Regions from separate parts of the Dokdonella aquatica genome, predicted to be linked through region 3. Evidence: predicted binding sites of a transcription regulator. Region 3 holds the regulator's gene; each other region holds the start of a gene.

Region 1 (6,188 bases), 1.8 Mb from region 3:
GCTCGAGGAGACCGAGCAGCGCGCGCGCGACGAAGGCTACGCGCGCGGCCTCGACGAGGGCCGTCGTGCCGCGACGGCCGAACTCGCGGAGCAGGTGCGCCGCATCGACGCGATCGTCGCCGCGCTGCAGGCGCCGCTCGAGGCGCTCGACGCGACGGTCGAGCACGAACTCGTGCAGCTCGCCGCGATCGCCGCCGAGCGAATCGCGCGCCACGAGCTGGCCACGTCGCCCGAGCGCATCCTCGACGCCGTGCGCAGCGCGCTCGCCGCGTTGCCCGCCTACGCGCGCCAGGTGCGCATCCGCCTGCAGCCCGGCGATGCCGCGCTCGTGCGCGAGCACCTCGCGCCGGGCGAGGGTGGGCACGCCTGGGAGATTCTCGAAGACCCGAAACTCTCGCGCGGCGGCTGCCTCGTGCAGGCCGAGGCGACCCAGATCGACGCGAGCGTCGAGACACGCATCGCGACCGTGCTCGACGAGGTGCTCGGCCGCGACGCCGCGGCACCGCCGGAGGCTGCGTGATTATGCTGGCCGCCCGCAAGGCGCGAAGCCACGCGCGCTGGGCCGCCGCGCTCGCGACGCAGCGCGCGCAGCTGGGTCCCGAGAAACCGCTGGTCGCCGACGGCACGCTGCGCCGCGTGATCGGCCTGACCCTCGAGGCGGTCGGCTGCGAGGCACCGCTCGGAGGCCGCTGCCTCGTGCTCAACGCCGACGGCTCGCGCATCGACACCGAGGTGGTCGGCTTCTCGGGAGAGAAACTGTTCCTGATGCCGGCGGGCGAGATGCACGGCCTGTTGCCGAACGCACGCGTGCGTCCCTACGAGACCGTCTCCGAGGTGCCGGTCGGCACGGCCATGCTCGGCCGCGTCATCGACGCCGCGGGACGTCCGCTCGACGGCAAGGGTCCGCTGCAGTGCGACGGCCGCGCGCGCCTGACCGGCAACCCGATCAATCCGATGCTGCGCCATCCGATCCACGAGCCGCTCGATGTCGGCGTGCGCTCGATCAATGCGCTGCTCACGGTCGGTCGCGGCCAGCGCATGGGCCTGTTCGCGGGCAGCGGCGTCGGCAAGAGCACGCTGCTCGGCATGATGACGCGCTTCACCGATGCCGACGTGATCGTGGTCGGCCTGATCGGCGAGCGCGGCCGCGAAGTGAAGGAATTCGTGCAGGAGATCCTCGGTCCCGAGGGCATGCAGCGCGCCGCCGTGGTCGCCGCACCGGCCGACGCGCCGCCGCTCATGCGCCTGCGCGGCGCTTGGCTGGCCACGACGATCGCCGAGCATTTCCGCGACCGCGGCCTCAAGGTGCTGCTGCTCATGGATTCGCTGACGCGCTTCGCGCAGGCGCAGCGCGAGATCTCGCTCGCGATCGGCGAGCCGCCCGCGACCAAGGGCTATCCGCCGTCGGTATTCGCGAAGCTGCCCGCGCTGGTCGAGCGCGCCGGCAACGACGCCAGCGGCCGCGGCTCGATCACCGCGTTCTACACCGTGCTCACCGAAGGCGACGATTACCGCCACGATCCGATCGCCGACGCCGCGCGCGCGATCCTCGACGGCCACATCGTGCTGTCGCGCGAACTCGCCGAAGGTGGCCAGTACCCCGCGATCGACGTCGACGCCTCGATCAGCCGCGTCATGCCGGCCGTCGTCACGCCCGAGCAGCTCGCGGCGTCGCGACGCTTCCGCCAGCTCTACTCGAGCTACCGCCAGAACCGCGACCTCATCAGCGTCGGCGCCTACCAGAAGGGCAGCGACCCGCGCGTCGACGAGGCGATCGCGCGCTGGCCCGAGGTCTCGGCGTTCATGCAGCAGGACGTGCGCACGCCCAACGCCTACGCCGATTCCGTGCGCGAGCTCGACTCGATGCTCGGCGCGAGGAGGGTCGCCGCGTGACGCGCGTCGGACGCATGACCCAGCTCGCCGATCTCGCCGGCGACCGCACCGACGAGGCCACGCGCAAGCTCGCCGAGCGCATGCGCGGCGTCGAAGGCGAGGAGGCGCAGCTCGCCGAGCTCGAGCGCTTCCGCGCCGAATACCTCGATGCCGAACCCGCCGCGACCAACGTCGCCGCGCTCGTCAACCGACGCCGTTTCCTCGACCGCATCAACGAGGCGATCACGTTCCAGCACGCGCAGATCGCGCGGCAAAAACGCCTGCTCGAGGAGGAGCGCAAGCGCTTCCTGCAGGTTCAGGCCCAGTCCAAGGCACTCGACAACGTCGTGCAGCGCCTGACCGACGAGCAGCGCCGCGTCGAGGACCGCCACGACCAGGGCGAAGCCGACGAACGCGCGCTGCAACGCGCGGCGCGCGACGCCGCCCGCGACGAGCACGACCGATGACATCCACGAACGGCATGCCGACCTGATGGACACGACCTTGATGGACGCGATCACGCGCAGCGCACCGGCTTCACCGGCCAAGGCGACGGCCGCCGCCGCACACGACGCCCCCGCGGCATTCGGTGGCGCGCTCGCCGGTCTCCTCGGCGGCCGTACCGAGCCCGTCGACGACGCGGACGGCGCGCCTGTCGACCTGCGCGAGGACGACACGCGCGACCCACCCGCGCTCGAAATCGACTACGAAGACGACGTGCCCGCGGACGCGACGGCTCCTGCCGTCCTGCTGCCGTGGCTTGCGCAGTCGCGTGCGATCGCCGTCGAACCGGTGTCGGGCGATTCGCGCAACGCCCGCGTCCCCCTCCAGGCGGCTGCATCCGCATCCACCGATGCGGTCGAGCCGGATCCCGTGGCGGGACGGCTCGCGATCTCCGAGCGTGTCGACGATCGCGACGGCACGCGCAAGCAGCGACGTTTCGATGCACCGACGCTGCCGGTCGCGCCTCGTCCGCCGCGCTTCTCGTTCGCGACGGCCCCGGTGCCGACTCCGCCGCCGGCGTCGGTCGATGCCGCGTCGTCGAGGATGACGGCAGTCGACCTTGCCGCGCTCGCCGACGCGATCGATGCAGCACCTCCCACACAGACCTTGTCCGTGGCACGCCGTGGCGCATCCGCGACACGCGAGGCCGCGACGACCACGACGCCCGTCGCCGTGCGCACCCCCGGCGACGCGCCGCTGGACACACGCATCGCGCTCGGCAAGGCCGACGACGGTTTCGGTATCGCGCTGCGCGGCGCGGCAGCGCCGGAAGCGCCCGCGCCGTCGCAGGGCAGCTGGATCAGCGTCGCCGGGCCCGCCCTGCGCGGTGCGGCACCTGCTGCCGCGGTCGTCGATCCCTCGCCGGTTGCCGATGTCGAGGCCTGGAGTCAGGCCCTAGCCAAGCACACGATGCTGCTCGCGACCGGCGATCTCAAGGAAGCGCGCCTGCAGATCGAGGGCCGCCAGCTCGGCCCGATCGAGGTCAGCGTGCGCCTCGACGGCGAACGCGTCGACGTGCGCTTCGCGATCCAGCACCCGATCACCGCGATGCTCGTGCAGGACGCGCTGCCGCGTCTGGAGCGCATGCTCGAGCACCAGGGCCTCTCGCTCGGCCACTCCAGCGTCGACCAGGGGCAGGCCCAGGCGCAGGCCAACGCGCAGCAGCGCGACGGCCGTCACGCCGCGGCCGAGGTGCGCTTCGGCGCCGCGTCGCATGACGCGGCCGGCGTCGACAGCGATGGGGTCTCCGTGCCGCGGGCACGCGCCGCACCGCTCGGGCTGCTCGACGACTTCGCCTGAAGCCGTCCGCCAGGGGCTCGCCGACCGACGCACTGCTGTCCGGGGAAAAGTCGCACATCGCGTCGCCCCGTCAGCGGAGCTGTCGCGTAGTGGTTCCCGGCGCTCGGCGTCGTGCGACTTCACGGGCTCGACGCGTCCTCCCGCAGTGGCGTTGCGCTTGAGCCCCTCGCCCTCCGGGAGAGGGGTTGGGGAGAGGGTGCGGGATCGAGACCCCATCCGATCATCGTCGCCATCCCGAACCCTCATCCGGCCCTGCGGGCCACCTTCTCCCGGAGGGAGAAGGGATAAGGATCGCGCCGCGTGCGTCTGCCGCGAGAACGAGTCGGCATCCCGGCATTTCATTGCCGGAAGCCCGACGCGACAACGTTTTCGAGCTGTCGCCTCGAACGTTCCCCGGACAGCAGTGCCGACCGACGCCGTGGCCGTGGCGTCGCCGCATCGGCGTGGCCGGCTTGCCACGATCACCTGAAATCGCCTCGCGACAGGTCGCGCCGACGGAAGGCCGGCGCCTCCACAGCGACGTGGTGATACCGCCGCCAGGGCCAGTCAAGAAATTGGCACCGCGCCGACTGCTTTTCACCATGCTGTTGATCGGCATGGCCTTTCGAGGCGTTTCGCGAATGGCACGCGACTTGCTCTCACGAGGGCAGGCAAACCTCGCGAGGCGATCATGGCGGCAAAGAAGGAACCCAGGCAGGCCAAGAGCGGCGGCAAGATGCTCATCATCATCCTCGTCGTCCTGCTCGTCGGTGCGCTCGGTGCGATCGGCTGGCTGGTCATGCAGCAGCGCAAGCACGCCGCCGCGGAGGCCGAGCATCCCGAGGCCGCCGCCGCACCGGCCGTGGTCAAGGCCAAGGATCCGCTCTACCTCGCCCTCGATCCCGCCTTCGTCGTGAACTTCAAGGATCAGGGCTCGATGCGTTTCCTGCAGATCGGCGTGCAGCTCATGGCGCACGAGCAGGCCGCGCTCGATGCCGCCAAGGCCAACGAGCCGGCCGTGCGCGATGCGCTGATCCTGCTGTTCAGCGGCCAGGATGCGAACGAACTCATCGCACGCGAAGGCAAGGACAAGCTGCGCACCGATGCGCTCGCCGAGGTGCAGCGCATCGTCTCGGGCCAGCTCGGCCGTCCCGGCATCGAAGCCGTCTACTTCACCGCGTTCGTGATGCAGTGACATGAGCACCGACAAGATCCTCTCCAAGGACGAGGTCGACGCACTGCTCGACAGTGTCGAGGACGGCGACCTCGACGCCGCCGGCCCGGCCGCGCCGGGCGAGGTGCGCCAGTTCGACTTCTCGCGCCAGGACCGCGTCGTGCGCGGCCGCCTGCCGACCCTGGAAATGATCAACGAGCGCTTCGCGCGCGGCCTGCGCAGCGCCCTGTTCGGCCTGCTGCGCCGCAATTGCGAGGTCACCTCGAGCGGCGTCAAGCAGGAGCGCTACTCCGACTACGTGCACGGCCTCGGCGTGCCGACGAGCATGAACTTCGTCAACGTGCACCCGCTGCGCGGCACCGCGCTGGTGGCGCTCGAGTCGGCGCTGGTGTTCAACCTCGTCGAGAACTTCTTCGGCGGCAACCGCTTCCAGGCACGCATCGAGGGTCGCGACTTCACGCCGACCGAGACGCGCCTGATCCACATCATCCTGCGCGAGACGTTCGCGGCGATGACCGAGGCCTGGTCGTCGGTCATGGCGCTGACCTGGGAGTACGTCAACTCCGAGATCAACCCGCAGTTCGCCAACATCGTCAATCCGACCGAGACGGTGCTCGTCTCGCGCTTCCAGATCGGCCTCGACGGCGGCGCCGCCGACCTTCACGTGGCCTATCCGTACTCGATGATCGAGCCGATCCGCGACACGCTCGATGCCGGCATGCAGAGCGACCGCGTCGAGAAGGACGAGCGCTGGAGCCGCAGCCTGCGCGAGGACGTGCTCGATGCCGAGATCGAACTCGGCGCGACGCTGATCCAGACGCGCATCCGCATCGGCGACTTCCTGCGCCTGCGCCGCGGCGACGTGATCCCGATCGACCTGCCCGAGCGCGTGACCGTCACCGCCGAGGAGATCCCCATCTACCGCGGCCGTTTCGGCACCTCGTCCGGCAACAACGCCGTGCGCCTCGCCGACCCGCTGCGCCGCCCCGAACGCGCCACCCCTGAAGCCCCCAAGGACACGGCACCATGAACGACACCCCCGACCCGGCCGCGCGCGCCCGCGACGATTACGCCAAGGCGCAGTTCGACGAGCTCGGCGGCGACCAGAAGGGCGCCGAGGTCAACCTCGACGTCATCCTCGACGTGCCGGTCACGCTCGCGATGGAAGTCGGCCGCACGCGCATCAGCATCCGCAACCTGCTGCAGCTCAACCAGGGCTCGGTCGTCGAGCTCGATCGCGCCGCCGGCGAGCCGCTCGACGTGTTCGTCAACGGCACGCTCGTCGCGCACGGCGAAGTCGTGGTCGTCAACGACAAGTTCGGCATCCGCCTGACCGACGTCATCAGCCCCGCCGAGCGCG
Region 2 (6,188 bases), 2.3 Mb from region 3:
GAGCTACGGGCGCACGGGGTGGAGCGGCTGCGGCATCGCGCCGCAGAGTGCGCCGAGGCCGTTCGAGGGCGTGCCGGTGGCGGAAACCGCGAGGCACGCATCGGGGCATGACGCGGGCGGCGATCATACCGTGCCGTACCGGCTGCGACCAACCGACCGCGGCGCGGCCTTCCGCGTCCCCATGGCCATCGTTATACTCCTGCGTCGTTTCCGGCGGCCGGCAGCAGGTCCGGACGTCTCAAAGAGGTGGCCCTCGTGAGCAATCCCGTTCCCCAGACCGATGCGGTCTTCCTCAAGCATTTCTCGTTGCTGATCGTCGCGCTGATGATCGTCGCGGCAGGCCTCATCGGCCTCGCGGCCTGGGTCTACTCCAAGCATCCGAGTCCCGACAACCCGTCCAAGGCCGTCAAGGTCGCCGAGCGCCTCGCGCCGGTCGGCGGCGTGCACGCGGGCGAATCGGGACGCCAGGCGATTGCCGCGGCCGAAGAGGAAGCGAAGAAGGCGGCGGCTTCGGCAGTCGCCTACGGAGGCACGACGGACGGTTCGGTCATCTACGGCAACCTGTGCAGCGCCTGCCACGGCAGTGGCGCGGGTGGCGCGCCGAAGCTCACCGATTCGGCACACTGGAAGGAGCGCATCGCGCTCGGCGCCGAGACGCTGATCAAGCACGCCGAGGAAGGTTTCACGGGCAGCCTCGGCATGATGCCGCCGCGCGGCGGCAACCCGGCGCTCAACGACGAGCAGGTCAAGGCCACCGTCGAGTGGATGATCAGCCAGGTCAAGTGATCGCCGCTTTCCCGCGCGATCGCATCGAAACGCCGCCGCAAGGCGGCGTTTCGCGTTCGGGGTCGGGTACACCGGCATGAGCACGCGCCGCTACCGCCTCGACGACCTCGTCGTCGACCTCGACCGTCAGCGCGTCACGCGCGACGGCACCGTGCTCGAGGTCGGCGGGCTGACGTTCCGCCTGCTCGAATGCTTCGTGCGGCACGGCGACCGCGTACTCGGCTTCGACGCGCTCATCGACGAGGTCTGGTCGCCCGCGGTCGTCGGCGAGGAAACCGTCACCCAGCGCGTCAAGCTGCTGCGCCAGGCACTCGGCGACGACGGCCGCCAGTCGCGCTACGTGCGCTCGGTACGCGGCAGCGGTTACCAGCTGTGCCACGTACCCGAGCCGCTCGTGGACGACGTGGTCGGCGCACCGGCGCCCGCGACGGCATCCGCAGCGCCACGCGGTATCGCCGCGAGGCGCGCGATCGTCGTGTCCGTCGCGGTCGTGCTCGTGGCGGCCGCGGTCATCGTCCTCGTGCTGCGCGCTCGCCCGCAGGTACCGCCTGCGCCGATGGCGGACACCTCCGACGATGCGCTCGCCCGCGCACGCCATTACGCCGCGATCGGCCAGCGCGACAACAACGAGCGCGCGATCGCGTTGTTCGAGGACGTGCTCGCGCGCACGCCGCATGATGCGGCTGCACGCATCGGTCTCAGCTTCGCGTTGTCGGCGCGCATGTGCCTCTACGACTTCCCGCCCGCCGAGGCCGAGCGTGCCGAGGCGATCGCGCGCGAACGACTCGCCGAAGCGCCCGACGATGCCGGTGCGCACGCGGCGCTGGCGTACGCGCTCGACTGCCGTGGCTTCATCGACGACGCGCTCGCCGCGTACCGGCGCGCGCACGCGCTCGATCCGGCCGGCCGTGCCGACAGCCTCGCCTCGGCGGCCAACCTGCTCGCCGTGAAAGGGCGTCTCGCGGAAGCCCTCGAGGCGAACCTCGCGGTCGGCGATGCCGGTGCACGGTTGCGCTTCCTCGAGGTACAGGTCGCGCGCACGCTCGAACTGCTCGGTTTCACGACCGTCGCCGAGCAGCGCTACGCGCGGGTCTTCCGGCTGTTTCCCGACAACGTGTTCGGCAACGTCGCCTGGCCGCGCCACCTTTTCCTGCAGGGCCGTTTCGCCGAGGCGCGTGCGGCGCTCGCCGAGGCGATGGCGCGGCCGCGCCATCCGGACCTGTTCCTGCTCGCCGGCGAACTCGCGCTGCTCGACGGTGATCGCGAAGCGGCCGCGCAGGCGTTCGGCGAGGCACGCGCCGCGCGACCGCATGCGGGCATGCCGGTGACGCTCGCGACGCTGTTCGGCGCGGCGCCGCCCGACGAGGCCTGGCGCACCGCGCGACGCGAGGTGTTGCGCCACGGCATCGACGCCGGCGACCGCTGGCCCGACAGTTGGCTCGAGCTCGCGATCCTCGAGGCCGATGGCGGGCATCACGCGGCCGCGCTCGACGCCCTCGATGCGGCGATCGCGGCCGGTTTCAGTGATCGCGCCTGGTTGCAGACCTCGCCGCTGTTCCGGCCGCTCGCCGGCGAACCGCGTTTCGCGACGGCGATCGACACGATCGGCCGCCGCGTCGCGGGCGAGCGCGAGCATGTGCTCGCGGCGAATTGGCTGCCCGCCGACCTGCTCGCCGCGCGACGCGACGCACCCGTGCGCTAGTTGCGCTTCGCGTCGTCACGCGCGGGCGGCATCGCCGCGAGCACGACGTCGCGGAAGATGCCCTGCGACTGCGGATGCGCGAAACGCTGGTTGTACGCGTTGCTCGTGATCACCGCGACGAGTTCGAGCTCGGGCACGATGAACACGTAGTTGCCGCCGTTGCCCGACATCGCCCAGGCCGGCTGCTCGCCGCCGCGATGCGGGAAGCGGAAGCGCCAGGTCTGGTAGCCGTAGTCGGCGTCGTCGCGGGCCTGCGCATGCACGTGGAGCATCGCACGCGTCCACGCCTTCGACAGCACCGCCTTGCCGGCCCAGCGACCGTCGTCGCGCAGCATCTCGCCGAGCTTCGCGAGGTCGCGGCTGCGGTAGCGCGTGCCGCCGCCACCCATGCCGGTGCCGTCGGGCGCGCGGTTCCAGGTCGACCGTGTGATGCCGAGCGGTGCCTCGATCACCTCGCGCGCGAAGGTCTCGAGCGGCTTGCCGCTCGCGCGTTCGACCGCCGCGCCGAGCAGGAACGAGCCTGCCGTGCAGTAGGCGAACGCACGGCCGTGCGGACTGCGTGCGGGCGGCGATTCCCACGGCGCGAAGCCCTTGATCGGCAGGTCGAGCGTGAAGCGGATCCAGTCCTCGCTCACGTACATGCGCTCCTCGTTGCCCGAGGAGAAGCTGTTCTCGTCGTTGCATTCGAGCAGCGAACTCATCGTGAGCAGGTCCTCGAACGTGATCGCGTCCTTGCGCGGATCCGGGTTGCGCACGGGAGCCTTGTCGCCGAACAGCGCGAACACGCGTGCCTGCGCGTCGGCGACGAGGCCGCGGTCGATCGCGGCGCCGACGAGCATCGCGGTCACGCTCTTGGTCAGCGAGCGCGTGTCGTGCAGCGTGTCGCGGTCTGTGCCGTTGAAATAGCGCTCGTGCACGAGCTTGCCGCGGTGCACGACGACGAGGCTCGTGACGCCTTTCCACGTGCCGTCGGCGATCTTCGCCTCGGCCTCGGCGAACGGTTTCGGATCCCAGCCCTGCGCGGCGGGATCGGCGACGCGCCAGCCGTCGTCGAGGCGAGTCGGCGCGTCGGCGCGGGCCGCGCCGTGGGCGAAGAAGGCGCAGGCGGCCATCAGGACGGCGATCGGGGTCGTACGCATCGGGGTGCCTCGTTCACGGGAAGGGCACGCAGTGGCGCACGGCGGCGTCTGAAGTGTCGGAAGGCTCGGTGAAGACTGGCCAAAACCATGTCGCGCGCGGCCGTCGGGCGCCGGGGTGTTCGCCGCCAGGCGGAGCAGGTCGCCGCGTCAATCGGCGTGCCAGACCATTGCACCACTATCGAGCATATTCATAGAAAGTAGATCCATTGCGGTGCATTCCATTGAGGTCTGCATCACATCGATGTTCTTATGACATTGATATGAAAGATGTTTTGCAGCGCACCAATCGTGGCATGACGGTTGCTTAACAAGCCTCACATCCGTCAACCACGAGGTCTCCATGTCTTCCGCCGCCAACGTTCTCAAGCTGATCAAGGACAAGAACATCAGTTACGTCGATCTGCGCTTCGCCGACCTGCGTGGCGGCCAGCAGCACGTGACGTTCCCGTCCGCGACGATCGACGAGTCGGTGTTCGAGGACGGCAAGATGTTCGACGGCTCCTCGATCGCGGGCTGGAAGGGCATCAACGAGTCGGACATGGTGCTGCTGCCGGATCCGGCCACGGCCTACATCGACCCGTTCCTCGCCGAGCCGACGCTGATCCTGCACTGCGACGTGCTCGAGCCGAACACGATGCAGGCGTACTCGCGCGACCCGCGCTCGCTCGCCAAGCGCGCCGAGGCCTACCTCAAGTCGACCGGCATCGCCGACACGGCGTTTTTCGGTCCCGAGCCCGAGTTCTTCCTCTTCGACTCGGTGCGCTGGCAGAACGACATGGGCAAGGTGTTCTTCGAGGTCGAGTCCGAGGAAGCCTCGTGGTCGTCGCGCACGCGCTACGCCGAAGGCAACACGGGCCACCGCCCGGCCGTCAAGGGCGGCTACTTCCCGGTGCCGCCGGTCGACTCGCTGCAGGACATCCGCACCGAGATGTGCAACGTGCTGACCGAGCTCGGCCAGGTCGTCGAAGTGCACCACCACGAGGTCGCCACGGCCGGCCAGTGCGAGATCGGCACGCGGTTCAACACGCTCACCGCGAAGGCCGACGAGCTGCTCACGCTCAAGTACGTCGTCAAGAACGTCGCCCACCGCAACGGCAAGACCGCCACGTTCATGGCCAAGCCGCTGGTCGGCGACAACGGCTCGGGCATGCACGTGCACCAGTCGCTCGCGAAGGACGGCGTCAACCTGTTCTCGGGTGACCTCTACGGCGGCCTGTCGCAGACCGCGCTCTGGTACATCGGCGGCATCTTCAAGCACGCCAAGGCGATCAACGCGTTCTCGAACTCGACCACGAACAGCTACAAGCGCCTCGTGCCGGGCTTCGAGGCGCCGGTGATGCTGGCCTACTCGGCGCGCAACCGCTCGGCGAGCTGCCGCATTCCGTTCGTGCACAACCCGAAGGGCCGCCGCATCGAGGTGCGCTTCCCGGATCCGATGAACTCGGGCTACCTCACATTCGCCGCGCTGCTCATGGCCGGCCTCGACGGCATCCTCAACAAGATCGATCCCGGCTCGCCCTCGGACAAGGATCTCTACGACCTGCCGCCCGAGGAGGAGAAGAACATCCCGCAGGTCTGCTCGAGCCTCGACCAGGCACTCGCCGCGCTCGATGCCGACCGCGAGTTCCTCAAGGCCGGCGGCGTGTTCACCGACGACTTCATCGACGGCTACATCGATCTGAAGATGCAGGAAGTCACGAAGTTCCGCGCCGCGACACACCCCATCGAATACCAGATGTACTACTCGGTCTGACCGGAGCCGGGGAGCTGGGGAGCTCCCCGGGCTTCGCGCCCGAATCCTTCGCGCCGTTCCGTTTTCCTCTCCCACCTGTCGAGGCCTGCCCATGAAGAAGCACGTACTTGCGTGTTGCATGTTCATCCCGCTCGTCGGCCTGTACGCCGCGTCCGCGAATGCCGAGGAAGCCTCCTCGCCGTTCTCCGGCTCGATCTCGCTGACCAACGACTACACGTTCCGCGGCATCACGCAGACCAACCGTGACCCCGCGCTGCAGGGAGGCTTCCAGTTCGACCACGCGAGCGGCTTCTATGCCGGTACCTGGGGCAGCAACATCAGCTGGCTCTCCGACGGCCAGGACAGCATCTCGAGCAGCGTCGAGCTCGACTTCTACACGGGCTACAAGGGCAGCTGGGGCGACAGCGTCTCCTACGACGTCGGCCTCAACTACTACTGGTACCCGGGCACGTTCCCGAGCGGCTTCAACGATGCCGATACGCTCGAAGGCTACTTCGCGGTGACGTTCGCGACGGTCACGGCCAAGTACTCGTACGCGTTCACCGACCTGTTCGGCATCTCCGATTCCGACGGCAGCGGCTACCTCGACCTCGCCTGGAACCAGCCGCTCGGCGAGACGTTCACGCTCAACCTGCATGCGGGCAAGCAGTGGATCAGCGGCTTCAGCGCCGGCGAGTACACCGACTGGAAGGTCGGCGTCACGGCCGCGCTGCCGCACGATTTCTCGATCGCCGTTGCCTACGTCGACACCAACGCCGAGGAGTCGCTCTACACGAACGCATTCGGCAAATACACGGGCAAGCAGGCC
Region 3 (6,188 bases):
CGATGTTGCGGCCCGAGGCGACCGGGATGACGATCTGCGGGATCTGCACGTCGAGCACCTCGCGGTAGCCGACGTCGCCGTACAGGCGCTTCATGGCGTCTCCGGTGCCGAAGTTCTTCATCGGCTCGAGGTGGACGATGAGGCGAAGGTACTTCGACGGCTTGACCGCGGTGTGACCGAACATCTCGCGCACGTTGAGCACGCCGAGGCCACGCACCTCGAGCAGGTCGCGCAGCATCTCGGGGCAGGTGCCGTCGACGACGTCGGGCGCGATCAGCGTGAACTCGGGTGCGTCGTCGGCGACGAGGCGGTGGCCACGCGTGATGAGTTCGAGCGCGAGTTCGCTCTTGCCAGTGCCGCTCTCGCCCGTGATCAGCACGCCGATCGAGTTCACCTCCATGAGCACGCCATGCAGCGTGATCTGCCGCGCGAGCCCGCGCGCGAGGTGGTACTGCAGGTACGTCAGCAGTTCGTGGCCGCGCTTGGGGCTGATCCACAGCGGCGTCTGCGATTCCTCGGCCGCTTCGCGCACGTCGCCCGGGATCGGCTGGTCCTTGGTGACGAGCAGCGCGATCGGCTTGTAGGCCATGATCTTCTCGACCGTCTCCCAGCGCTGGCGCGGATCGAGGCTGTCGAGGTAGTTGAGCTCCTCGGTGCCGATGATCTGCACCTTGTTCGGGTAGATGATGTTGAGGTAGCCGATCTGCGAGGGGCGTCGCGACTGGCTGTCGCCGGGCTCGATGGCGCGGTTCTCGCCGCGCATGCCGGCGATCCAGCGCAGCTGCATGCGTTCGCCGACGGTGTCGTAGAGTTGCCGGGCGGTCAGTCGGTCCATCAGGGGCCTCGCACGCGGTTGGCGCTGAAGGTGGCCAGCTCTCTGCGCAGCGTGGCGGCATCGCCGGCCTCGCGCAAGGCTCCGGTAACGCCCGCGTCGGAGAACAGCTCGGCGAACTCGGCGAGCAGGATCAGGTGCTGGTCGGTGAAATGGCTCGGTACCACGAGTGCGGCGACGAGGTCGACGGGCTTGCCGTCGATCGCACCGAAATCGATCGGCGTGGCCAGGCGGACGAACGCCGCCCGCGGTGTGGACACGGCGTCGAGGCGTCCGTGCGGGATCGCGACGCCGTGGCCGAGCCCGGTCGACACGAGGGCCTCGCGCGCGACGAGCGCATCGCGGACCGAGCCGATGTCGTCGGGCGATCCTGCGAGGATGCCGGCGAGCGTGTCGAGCAGGGTGGCCTTGTCGGGTACGTCGAGGCACGCGCGCACGCGTTCGACCGGGAGGATCTCGAGGAAGGGCATCGCGGGTGGTCTTGCGGAATCAGCCGGAAGTATTGCATCGGCATGCGCGCGTTGTCGCGCGTGGACCACCGTGCCGCGGTGTCCCGCCGCACGAGGCGGCGGGACGGGCAGGGAATCAGGCGTAACGCGCGTCGCGTACGTCGTGGTTGTGGTGGTCGGTGACCTTTTCCTTGTGCTTGCGCACCTGGTTGGTCAGCTTGTCGGCCAGTGCGTCGATCGCGGCGTACATGTCGGGGGCGACGGCATCGGCATGCAGCGCCTTGCCGGAGACGGTCAGGGTCGCTTCGGCCTTGTGCAGCAGCTTCTCGACGCTGAGCACGATCGACACGTCATGCAAGTGATCGAAATGCTTCGTCAAGCGCTCGAGTTTCGCCTCGGCGTGCTCGCGCAGCGCGGGCGTGACGTCGATCTGGTGGCCTTTGACGGTGATCTGCATGACTGCCTCCTTCGTGGTTCGCCTCGGCAGGTGCCTCGGCGTTTGAAAAAGCATGGCGCTGATCGTGTGACCTGCGATGGCTCCGAGTGTTCCCCAGACGACATGATCGTCGTGTGAAGAAATCGCTCAGCCGAGCCGGCAGCGGTCGTTGGATGACGGAATGTTCAGGGCTTCCCGGTACTTGGCGACGGTGCGGCGCGCGACGCTGATGCCGCGGCGGTTCAGTTCGGCGGCGAGCGCCTGGTCCGACAGCGGGCGTGCGGCCTTCTCGTCGTCGATGAGCTTGCGGATCATGGCCTGGATCGCCGTGGCCGAGGCGGCGCCGCCGTCGACCGTCGACACGCCGCTCGAGAAGAAGTACTTGAACTCGAACGTGCCGCGCGGGGTGTGCAGGTACTTGCGCGTGGTGACGCGCGAGACCGTCGATTCGTGCATCTCGATCTCCTCGGCGACATCGCGCAGCACGAGCGGGCGCATCGCCTCGGCGCCGAATTCGAGGAAGCCCTGCTGTGCGCGCACGATCGCCTGCGCCACCTTGAGCATGGTCTCGGCGCGCGTCTTGAGGCTCTTGATGAGCCAACGGGCTTCCTGCAGCTGGCCGCGCAGGTAGTTCGCATCGTCGCGGCGCGCGCGCGCGATCAGGCTGGCGTAATGCTCGTTGATCGCGAGGCGCGGCTGGCAGTTGGCCGACAGCGAGACCTGCCAGCGTCCGTTGACCTTGACGGCGTAGGCATCGGGTGCGACGAACTCCGACGGGCCGCTCGAGAAACCCGCGCCCGGTTTGGGCGTCAGCGAGCGCACGAGCGCGATCGCGACATCGAGCTGCTCGGGTGTCGCGCGCAGTTTCTGGCACAGGCGAGCGCGATCGTTGCGGGCAAGCGTCTCGAGGTGTTCCGCGACGAGCTGGCGCGCGGTGTCGAGGCCGGGTGTGTCGACGTCGAAACCGTCGAGCTGGACCTCGAGGCACTCACGCAGCGAGCGCGAGGCGACGCCGACGGGGTCGAAGCGCTGGACGAGGTGGCGCACGGCCTCGACCTCGTCCTCGCCGACCGCGAACAGGCCGACGAGGCTGCCCGCGATCGCCTCGTTGGACTCGGACAGGTAACCGTCCTCGCCGATCGCCTCGATGATCGCCGTCGCGATGGCGCGGTCTCGCGCCGACAGTGGGGTCAGGTTCAGCTGCCAGAGCAGGTGGTCGCGCAGGTCCTCGGCTTCGGCGTCCTGCGACTCGAGGCCTTCGTCGTCGGCACCCGCGGCATTGCGATGTTCGTTGCGCTCGGCGCCGAGGTCGAGCGGGCCATCGTCGAAATCGGGCGTGGCGTCGATGGGTTCGGCGTCCGACGCCGTCTCGACCGGCACGCTGTCGGTGTAGTCCTGGAGCGCGACCTGCTCCTCCTCCGTGGCTTCGTCCTCCTCGGCCTCGGCGAGGTCGAGAAGCGGGTTCGATTCCAGCGCGAGGTTCAGTTCCAGCTCGAGCTCCATGCTCGACAGCTGCAACAGCTTGATCGCCTGCTGCAGCTGGGGCGTAAGGGCCAGTTGGGACTGGACGCGGAGTTGTAGCGCGGGTTTCATGCCCCAGCGGTCTTCAGTGCAGTTGCATGCAATCCTAACGCCAAGCCAACGGGGCGTCATGTCTTGACGGCGGCGCGATGCAGGTCCAACCTCCGGGGCTGACCTCGGCCGAACCTGTTTCCTCCCGACGGCATGCCGCATCACCGCGTGCGACCGTCGTCGCGATGCGCCGGCGGCGTCTTCCCTCGATCTTGCCGGAAGCGGCGCTCCTGCCGTCACGAACTGTGCGTCGCACGGCCTGTGTCGCTCCACCGGACGGTGGCCCGCGCTCGCCGGGGCAGGTGCTCACATGCGGAATTCGCGGCCGAGGTAGACCTCGCGCACCTGCTCGTTGGCGAGCACCTCGTCCGGCGCGCCCTCGGTGAGCACGCCGCCGCCACTCATGATGTAGGCACGATCGCAGATGCCGAGCGTCTCGCGCACGTTGTGGTCGGTGATCAGGATGCCGATGCCGCGCGCCTTGAGCTGGCGCACGATGCGCTGGATGTCGACGACCGAGATCGGGTCAATGCCCGCGAACGGCTCGTCGAGCAGCAGGAAGCGCGGCTTGGCCGCGAGCGCGCGCGTGATCTCGACGCGTCGGCGCTCGCCGCCCGAGAGGCTCACGCCCTTGCTCGACGCGATGTGGGTGATCTGCAGTTCGTCGAGCAGCGCGTCGAGCTCGGCCTTGCGTCCGGCTGCATCGAGGTCGCGGCGCAGCTCGAGGATCGCCATGACGTTGTCGGCGACCGACAGGCGCCGGAACACCGAGGGCTCCTGCGGCAGGTAGCCGACGCCGAGGCGTGCGCGCTCGTGCATCGGCATCGAGGTGATCGGCCGGTCGTCGATCGCGATGTCGCCTCCGTCCGCCGCGACGAGGCCTACGACCATGTAGAAGCACGTGGTCTTGCCTGCGCCGTTCGGGCCGAGCAGGCCGACGACCTCGCCCTGGTCGAGCGAGAAGCTGAAGTCGCGGACGACGGTGCGGCCGGCGTAGGCCTTGCGCAGGTGACTCGCGGTCAGCATCAGGGCGTGCCGCCGGGGGCCTTGGGCGGCTGTTTCGGCTTGGGCTTGAAGATCAGTTCGACCTGGCCGCCGCTGCCCTCGGAGGAGCCGCCCTCCATCGCGCCCGTGTTGGTGTTGTAGACCATGTGCGGACCGCGGAACTGGCTCTTGCCTTCCTGGATCACGACGACGTCGCCGGTCAGTTCGGCGATGCCGGTGCCGTCGTTGTAGTCGATCGTCGCGGCCTGGGCGCTCATGCTGCCGCCGTCGTCGAGGCGCTGCTCCATGCGCGCGGGCGCACCGGTCAGCACGAGACGGCGCACCGCGGTGTCGGCGTCGGGCGCGCTGACGTCGAAGATGCGCGCCTGGTCGCCGCGTGCCTTGAGCGAGCCCTGCACCATGCTTACGGCACCGGTCAGCAGCGTGTGGTCGGGTTCGCCTCCCGGGTTGCGCGTGCCGCCGAGCATGCTCTTCTGGTGGTTCGCGCGCACCTTGAGCTCCTGCTCGCGGTCGCTGCTCAGCGCGAATGCGGGCGCCGATGCAAGGATCAGGAGAAGACACGGCGCGAGCACGCGCACCGCACGGTCAGCGGCGCTTGCGGTTCGGCTCGAAGGTGTTCTGGACATCGGACAGGAACTCCATGGTTCTCGTGTTCAGATCGCCGCGCAATCCGGTGCCGCTCAGTATAGAGCCGGGCTGCGTGATGCGCGCCGGCGCATCGGTGGCCAGCGTGCGCGCCTTGGGATGGATGGTCAGGTCGGCCGTCTCGATCGTCGCCGGCTTGAGCGTCGGCGTCGGCGTGCGACGCATGCGCACGTCGCCTTCCAGGCGCATCGTCGAGCCATCGCGGTTGACCCAGGCCGACTGCGAGGTGCCGATCCACGGATTGCCGTCGTTGTCGACGAGCACGTAGTCCGGCGTCGTCACGAAGATCGAGCCGTCCTCTGCACCACGCACGAGGCGCGGGCCACTGACCGTCATCGCGAGCTTGCCCTGGTCGTCGAGCGCGTGCAGCGTGAAGGTCTCGAGGGCATAGCCCGAGCGCGGCGGGCCGCGGAACGGCTCGGGTTCGGGGCGCGGGCGGGTCAGCCAGAGCAGGATCTGCGTCGTCGCGGCGACCAGCGCGAGCACGACGATGACGATGCGACGACGCCCGCTCATGGCGTGCTGCCGCGCACGACGGCGCCCGGACACGACATGGCCGGCCCGCGCACCACGGGATCAGCGCGTTCCGAGATGATGGGCGAGCTCGCTTTCGCCACGGCCCTGCGCACACAGCAGCAGATCGCAGACCTCGCGCACGGCGCCATGCCCGCCGGCGAGGCGCGTGCGCCAGTTCGAACGCTCGCGCACCCATGGATGCGCGTTGGCGACCGCGATCGACAGGCCGACCGCCTGCATGACCGCGAGGTCGGGCAGGTCGTCGCCGGTGTAGGAGCATTGCGAGGCGTCGAGGTCGAGCGATGTCAGCATCGCCTGCAGGCAGGCGCGCTTGTCCTTCTGGCCCTGGTGCACGTGGGTGATGCCGAGCTCGGCCATGCGCCGGGCGACCAGCGCGCTCGTGCGTGCCGTGATGATGGCGACCTCGATGCCGTTGGCCTGCAGGCGCTTGAGGCCGAGGCCGTCGTGCACGTGGAAGGCCTTGGTCTCGCGGCCATCCTCGGCGTACCAGAGCTTGCCGTCGGTGAGCACGCCATCGACGTCGAACACGGCGAGCTTCACGCGCGCGGCGCGCTCGCGGAGGTCGGCGGGCAGGTCGTCGAGGTGGCTGTAGGGCATGCGAAGGAACCGCGTGCGAAAGGGCGCGCAGTCTAGCGCGCCTGGCGTGAACGGGCGTTCAGACGACGCGCGCGCGCATGAGGTCGTGGATGTTGAGCGCGCCGACGACGCGATT

The links. Region 3 encodes sigma-54, which starts transcription at its own class of promoters, with help from an activator protein. Its sites were predicted from a motif close to TGGCACGNGCNTTGC; they were not measured.
Region 1: ACQQ2N_RS05450 (flagellar basal body-associated FliL family protein) is a predicted target of sigma-54. The motif match lies at 4,297-4,311, and genes of this name have one in related genera.
Region 2: glnA (type I glutamate--ammonia ligase) is a predicted target of sigma-54. The motif match lies at 3,917-3,931, and genes of this name have one in related genera.

Annotation. Positions count from the first base shown of each region.
Region 1 is NZ_CP197094.1:1,221,186-1,227,373, reverse strand. It holds gene ACQQ2N_RS05470 (FliH/SctL family protein) at 1-520, shown strand, start outside; gene fliI (flagellar protein export ATPase FliI) at 526-1,893, shown strand; gene fliJ (flagellar export protein FliJ) at 1,890-2,339, shown strand; gene ACQQ2N_RS05455 (flagellar hook-length control protein FliK) at 2,365-3,675, shown strand; gene ACQQ2N_RS05450 (flagellar basal body-associated FliL family protein) at 4,346-4,849, shown strand; gene fliM (flagellar motor switch protein FliM) at 4,851-5,858, shown strand; gene fliN (flagellar motor switch protein FliN) at 5,855-6,188, shown strand, end outside.
Region 2 is NZ_CP197094.1:791,531-797,718, reverse strand. It holds tRNA gene ACQQ2N_RS03550 (tRNA-Arg) at 1-13, opposite strand, end outside; gene ACQQ2N_RS03545 (c-type cytochrome) at 325-786, shown strand; gene ACQQ2N_RS03540 (winged helix-turn-helix domain-containing protein) at 863-2,488, shown strand; gene ACQQ2N_RS03535 (serine hydrolase domain-containing protein) at 2,485-3,627, opposite strand; gene glnA (type I glutamate--ammonia ligase) at 3,968-5,380, shown strand; gene ACQQ2N_RS03525 (TorF family putative porin) at 5,472-6,188, shown strand, end outside.
Region 3 is NZ_CP197094.1:3,063,991-3,070,178, forward strand. It holds gene hprK (HPr(Ser) kinase/phosphatase) at 1-838, opposite strand, end outside; gene ACQQ2N_RS13690 (PTS sugar transporter subunit IIA) at 835-1,302, opposite strand; gene hpf (ribosome hibernation-promoting factor, HPF/YfiA family) at 1,418-1,738, opposite strand; gene ACQQ2N_RS13700 (RNA polymerase factor sigma-54) at 1,865-3,310, opposite strand; gene lptB (LPS export ABC transporter ATP-binding protein) at 3,596-4,315, opposite strand; gene lptA (lipopolysaccharide transport periplasmic protein LptA) at 4,315-4,920, opposite strand; gene lptC (LPS export ABC transporter periplasmic protein LptC) at 4,880-5,455, opposite strand; gene ACQQ2N_RS13720 (KdsC family phosphatase) at 5,516-6,073, opposite strand; gene ACQQ2N_RS13725 (KpsF/GutQ family sugar-phosphate isomerase) at 6,132-6,188, opposite strand, start outside.